Regions from separate parts of the Saccharothrix ecbatanensis genome, predicted to be linked through region 1. Evidence: riboswitches for the same ligand, from Rfam matches in the RefSeq annotation. Region 1 holds a riboswitch; the other holds the start of a gene.
The links. Region 1 has a riboswitch for glycine ahead of gcvH (glycine cleavage system protein GcvH). Riboswitches for the same ligand answer to the same signal wherever they lie in the genome.
Positions count from the first base shown of each region.

Region 2: linked by a shared signal. The riboswitch ahead of gcvP (aminomethyl-transferring glycine dehydrogenase) and the one ahead of gcvH (glycine cleavage system protein GcvH) in region 1 are both predicted to bind glycine.

Region 1 is NZ_JACHMO010000001.1:6,445,071-6,448,481, forward strand. Features, by position in the region: gene F4560_RS27495 (L-serine ammonia-lyase) at 102-1,628, opposite strand; gene gcvH (glycine cleavage system protein GcvH) at 1,631-2,011, opposite strand; glycine riboswitch at 2,152-2,248, opposite strand; gene ald (alanine dehydrogenase) at 2,453-3,411, shown strand, end outside.
Region 2 is NZ_JACHMO010000001.1:5,250,444-5,253,854, reverse strand. Features, by position in the region: gene F4560_RS21895 (MerR family transcriptional regulator) at 875-1,441, shown strand; glycine riboswitch at 1,772-1,862, shown strand; gene gcvP (aminomethyl-transferring glycine dehydrogenase) at 2,019-3,411, shown strand, end outside.

The DNA of each region.
Region 1 (3,411 bases):
GTCCGTACTCCCCTGACCTCCGCCCCCTCCCCCCACACCACGACGACGGGCTCCACCCCCACGCCACGAGGGTGGAGCCCGTCAAGCAAGGCCCACGAACGTCAGCACTCGATGACGTTCACGGCCAAGCCGCCGCGTGCCGTCTCCTTGTACTTCACCTTCATGTCCTTGCCGGTCTCACGCATGGTCTTGATGACCTTGTCCAGCGACACGAAGTGCGACCCATCGCCACGCAACGCCATCCGAGCAGCCGTGATGGCCTTGATCGCCGCCAACGCGTTCCGCTCGATACAAGGGATCTGCACCAACCCGCCGATCGGGTCGCACGTCAGCCCCAGGTTGTGCTCCATGGCGATCTCGGCCGCGTTCTCGACCTGCTCCGGCGTGCCACCGAGCACCTCGGCCAGACCGCCCGCCGCCATCGAGCAGGCCGAGCCGACCTCACCCTGGCACCCGACCTCGGCGCCCGAGATCGACGCGTTCTCCTTGAACAGCACGCCGACCGCACCCGCCGTCAACAGGAACCGCACCACCCCGTCGTCGGACGCGCCCGGCACGAACTTCGTGTAGTAGTGCAACACCGCCGGCACGATCCCGGCCGCTCCATTGGTCGGCGCGGTCACCACGCGGCCACCTGCGGCGTTCTCCTCGTTGACCGCCAAAGCGAACAGCGTCACCCAGTCCATCACCCGCAACGGGTCGGTGGCGTAGTGCTCGGCTTCCAACGACTGCCGCATCTCCGCCGCACGCCGCCGGACCTTCAGACCTCCCGGCAGCACACCGGTCTGGTTGCACCCGCGCTCGACGCACTCCTGCATGACGGCCCAGATGTGCAGCAGCCCCGACCGCACGGAAGCCTCGCTCCGCCACGACAACTCGTTGGCCAGCATCACTTCGCTGATCGACGCCCCGGTCTCCCTGGTCCGCGCCAACAGCTCGTCACCCGACAGGAACGGGTGCGCGAGCGGCGTCTCGTCGGACTTGATCCGGTCCGTCCCGGTGGCCGTGTCGTCCACCACGAACCCGCCGCCGACCGAGTAGTACACCGCCGAATCGACCAGGACGTCACCCGAGTGGGCGGTGAAGCTCATGCCGTTGGGGTGCAGGGGCAACGACTTCCGCCGGTGCATGATCAGGTCGGTGTTCTCGGTGAACGCGATGTCCCGCTCACCACCCAGCCGCAGCCGCCCGGTCGCCCGGATCTCCTCCACCCGCCGCTCGGCCTCCGCCGGGTCGACGTCCTCCGGCCGGTGCCCCTCCAACCCGAGCAGCACGGCCTTCGGACTGCCGTGCCCGTGCCCGGTCGCGCCCAGCGACCCGAACAACTCCACGTGCACCCGATCGACCGATGCCAAGGCCGAACCAGCCACCGAACCAGCCACCGACCCCTGGACCGAACCCGGACCAGCCACCGAACCCGACGCCGACCCCTGGACCGAACCCGAACCCGAATCCGACACCGGACCCGAACCCAAACCCGAATCCGAACCCGACACCGAACCCGACCCCTGACCCGAGGCCGAACCCAACCGGGCCGCGAACATCGCCGCCGCCCGCATCGGACCCACGGTGTGCGAACTGGACGGTCCGATCCCGACCGAGAACAGGTCGAACACACTGATGGCCACGCTCAGTCCCCAGTCAGTTCCGCGTACTTCGCGGCGGTCAGCAACCCGGTCGCGTCCTCGACCGCCACCTTGAACAGCCACCCGCGCCCGTACGGGTCGTTGTTGATCAACGACGGGTCGGACACCGCCTCGGCGTTGATCTCGACCACCTCGCCGCTCACCGGCGCGTACAGGTCGCTGACCGACTTGGTCGACTCCAACTCGCCGCACACCTCGCCGGACTTGACGTGGGTGCCGGGCTCGGGCAGCTCGACGAACACGATGTCGCCCAACGACTCCGCCGCGTACGAGGTGATGCCGATCGCCACGGGCTCCTGGGTACCCGGCGCCCAGTCCACCCACTCGTGCTCGGCCGTGTACAGCAGTTTGTCCGGAAATGTCATGGCAGCGCGCTCCCTGGGTGAGGTTCGGATCCCCACTCTGTCCTGGGACCTGAGAGCTTCACCGGGGCACGACGGCCGACCGTCGAACCGATCCCGGCTTGCACCGTGGGTGCGCGCCGAAGCACGCTTTCCAGAGTCGCCTCACCCGAGCGGTTCTCGCTGCCTGAGAGTGTGCGGGGGTTGCTTGCTCCTTCGGCGCCTCGGCACGAACACCGAGGTCTCTCCCGCGCGGGTTCCGGCGCTCGACAACGCGCCGCGGCCGATGTTCAGTTGGTGTGCGCACGCTAAGCCCCACCCGGACGGGTGTCAACGCGGCACCGAACCGGCCCCAGGTTTGTTCCGGCAGCACAACCGGTGACCCCACCGTTAGTGCCGCCGGCACGATGACACCGAAACCCCGGTACCGGACCTTGGGTGTAACAAATCCTGAAGGAGCCCACCGTGCGGATCGCCGTTCCCCGCGAGATCAAGAACCACGAATACCGCGTCGCGCTGACGCCGGCGGGTGCCCACGAGCTGACACAGCGCGGTCACGACGTGGTGGTCGAGGCCGGCGCGGGCCTCGGTTCGGCCATCACCGACGAGGAGTACCTGGCCGCCGGCGCGAAGGTGCTGGCCACGGCGGACGACGTGTGGGCCGAGGGCGACCTCGTGCTCAAGGTGAAGGAGCCCGTCGCCGCGGAGTACCGGCAGCTGCGCAAGGGCCAGGTCCTCTTCACGTACCTGCACCTGGCCGCCGACCGGCCGTTGACGCAGGCGCTGCTGGACTCCGGCACGACCGCCATCGCCTACGAGACCGTGCAGACCCCGAACGGCGCGCTGCCGCTGCTGGCCCCGATGTCCGAGGTCGCGGGCCGCCTCGCGCCGCAGGTGGGCGCGTTCGCGTTGATGAAGCCCTCCGGCGGACGCGGTGTGCTGCCCGGCGGCGTGCCCGGCGTGCACCCGGCGCGCGTGGTCGTCATCGGCGGCGGCGTGGCGGGCCTGAACGCCGCCGCGATCGCCGTCGGCATGGGCGCCGACGTGCAGATCCTGGACACGAACGTGGACCGGCTGCGCCACATCGACGCGATCTACCAGGGCCGCCTGCGCACCGTCACGTCGAACCGCTTCTCGGTCGAGCAGGCCGTCCGCGAGGCCGACCTGGTGATCGGCGCGGTGCTGGTGCCCGGCGCGAAGGCGCCGAAGCTGGTGTCCAACCACCTGGTGTCCGAGATGAAACCCGGTTCGGTGCTGGTGGACATCGCGATCGACCAGGGCGGCTGCTTCGCCGACTCGCGGCCGACCACGCACGACGACCCGACGTACGAGGTGCACGACTCGGTCTTCTACTGCGTCGCCAACATGCCGGGCGCGGTGCCGCGCACGTCGACCTACGCGCTGACCAACGTGACGCTGCCGTA
Region 2 (3,411 bases), 1.2 Mb from region 1:
GTCCACATCGCCACGGTCGCAGGCACGGTCGCAGAGACCGCGGACACATAGCCTCGGTCACCGACACCCGGGCCACCATTCAGCGCCATGCCGCCAGGGCACACCGCCACGCGCGCCCCCGCCACGAGCGCCCGCGCCACCGCCTTTGGCTGCCCGCGCCACCGCCTCTGGCCGCCCGCGCCACCGCCTCCGGCCGCCACCGCCTCCTGCCGTCACCACCTCCGGCCGCCCGCGCCACCGCCGGGCCACCGGCGCAAGGGCACACCCCGCCAAGGCCGCCCCCGCCAGCGCACACCGGTATCAGCGCCACCGCTTCGGGCCGCCCGCGCCCGCGCCGCCCACTCGGCCGCCCCCGCACGGTTCTCGCTCGCCCTCGCCTCTCCTCGCGTCCCACCCGCACACACCACGGCACACGGCACGGCACACGGCACACGGCACGGCACACGGCACATGCCACCGGCACACCCCACGCGCACACGCTCTCGCAGGGGTCCCCGCCCAGGGGATCCCTGTTTTCGATCTTTCCAGGCGGGTCCGACAATTCCGGGCCGTCGGCCCGAGCCTGTGGATAACCGCGTGTGCGGTGCGTTGTGGATCAACCTCGGGTCTCACTCGTTCGTGGAACACCGTCGGGTTACACAACGTCAGCGATCATCGGCTAAACGATCACTAAACGTCACTCGAATGGCTTACGTCAGGCGGCTCTCTCAACCTCAACCTGAGGTTTAGGGCAGACACGTCCCGCGCGTCGCGTTGACCTGCCCCCTAGGCGGTCTTACCGTCGAACTCAGGTGAATTGCCACGGTGTGATTCGGCACCGCGGCGGCTTCACGTTGGTCGCCGGTCGTCGTGACCGGACCGAGGGGAGGCAGGCGTGGTCGAGGAAGCGCCCATCCGGGCCGGAACCGGTGAACAGGGCGAGCTGTTCCCGGACTCCTCGCTGCCGGACGAACTCGTCGGGTACCGCGGCCCCGCCGCGTGCCAGATCGCGGGAATCACCTACCGCCAGCTGGACTACTGGGCACGCACGGGGCTGGTCAACCCGACCATAAGGAGCGCCCACGGCTCGGGGAGCCAACGGCTCTACTCGTTCAAGGACATCCTGGTCCTCAAGGTCGTCAAGAGACTCCTGGACACCGGTGTCTCGTTGCAGAACATCCGGGTCGCGGTCGACCACCTCCGCCGCCGCGGCGTGCAGGACCTGGCCCGGATCACGCTGTTCAGCGACGGCACCACCGTCTACGAGTGCACCTCGCCGGAGGAGGTGGTGGACCTGCTCCAAGGTGGCCAGGGCGTGTTCGGCATCGCGGTGAGCGGCGCGATGCGGGAGATCAGCGGCACGATCCACGACTTCCCCGCCGAACGCGCGGACGGCGGCGAGATCGTGGACGCGGCCGACGACGAGCTGTCCCGCCGCCGCCGCACCCGCGCCATCGGCTGAGCCCTGCCCGAAACCGCTGCCACCACCTGGGCGGGACCCTGCCGGACCTGCTGCCGGTACTACTTGGCTGGGAGCCTGCCGGACCCCGCTGCCCGGAACCACCGCCGAGACCACCTGGCCGGGACCCTGTGCCGGACCCGCTGGCGGCACACGTGGCCGGGACCCTGCCGGAACCGCTGCCGGGACCACCTGGCCGAGACCTTGCCGGACCTGCTGCCTGGACCCGCAGCCCAGTCCACCTGCCGGAACCCGCTGAGCTCCAGCTGAGATCCACGTCGCGCGGCGATACCACGGGCGCGACCGCGAGGTATCGTTTCGCGCGTAGTCGCTTCAACCCGCGCGGGAGAGTCCGAGCCAGTCTCGGCGCCGAAGGAGCAAATCCTCCCCGGAACCTCTCAGGCGCAAGGACCGCGCGGGTGAGACGCCTCTGGAAAGCGGGTCGGCCCTTCCGGTCGACCCCGCCGACGGTGCAAGCCCGCGAACCGGGTGAAGCTCTCAGGCGCCCGCACACCGGGCAGAGACAGAGGGGGAGGGCAACGGCAGAAGTGTGTCCGTAGCCATCCTGGAGGCGCATCACATGACGCAGGACCGCATTCCCCTGGCCGCTCTGGAGCACGGCACGCCCTTCGCCGACCGGCACGTGGGCCCGCGGCCCGTGGAGCTGGCCCGCATCCTCGACGTCATCGGCGTCGGCTCGCTGGAGGAACTGGCGCAGAGCGCCGTGCCGTCGTCGATCCGCGAACGCGACCTCGTGCTGGACCTGCCGGCGCCCGCCACCGAGACCGAGGCGCTGGCCGAACTGCGCGCCCTCGCCGCCCGGAACCGGCCGATGACCCAGATGATCGGCCTCGGCTACTACGGCACCACCACCCCGCCGGTGATCCGCCGCAACGTGCTGGAGAACCCGGCCTGGTACACCGCGTACACGCCCTACCAGCCGGAGATCTCGCAGGGACGGCTCGAAGCGCTGCTCAACTTCCAGACCATGGTCGGCGACCTGACCGGCCTGCCGCTGGCCAACGCCTCGATGCTGGACGAGTCCACCGCCGCCGCCGAGGCCATGACCCTGGTCCGCCGCGCGGGCCGGTCGAAGTCGGCCAAGTTCGTGGTGGACGTCGACACGCTCCCGCAGACCCTCGCCGTCATCGAGACCCGCGCCGAGCCGCTGGGCATCGAGATCGTCACCGCCGACCTCTCCCAGGGCCTCGAAGGGCTCGGCCTCGGCGGCGACTACTTCGGCGTGCTGCTGTCGTACCCCGGCGCGTCCGGCGTGGTCCGCGACCACGCGGGGGTGATCGCGGAGATCCACAAGGCGGGGGCGCAGGCCGTCGTCGTCGCCGACCTGCTGTCGTTGACGCTGCTGCGCCCGCCCGGCGAGATCGGCGCGGACGTCGTCGTGGGCACGACCCAGCGGTTCGGCGTGCCGATCGGGTTCGGCGGCCCCCACGCCGGTTACATGGCCGTGCGCCAGGGCTTGGAGCGGCAGCTTCCGGGACGGCTCGTCGGCGTGTCCGTCGACGCCGACGGCTCCCTCGCCTACCGCCTCGCGCTCCAGACCCGTGAGCAGCACATCCGCCGGGAGAAGGCGACCAGCAACATCTGCACCGCGCAGGTCCTGCTCGCGGTGATCGCCTCCATGTACGCGGTGTACCACGGTCCGGAAGGGCTGCGGGCGATCGCGACCCGCGCCCACCGGATGGCGACCGTGCTGGCGTCGGGCCTGGTCGAGGCGGGTGTCGAGGTCGTGCACGGCGAGTTCTTCGACACCGTGCAGGCGCGTGTCGAGGGCCGTGCGGCCGATATCGTCTCCGCCGCGCGCGAGCTGGGCGTGAACCTGTGGCAGGTGGACGCCGACGTCGTCTCGATCGCGTGCGACGAGACGACCACCCGTGCCCACCTGGAACTGGTGTGGCAGGCGTTCGGCGCGACCGTCGCCGACGTGGACGGCCTGGACGCCGACACCGCCGACG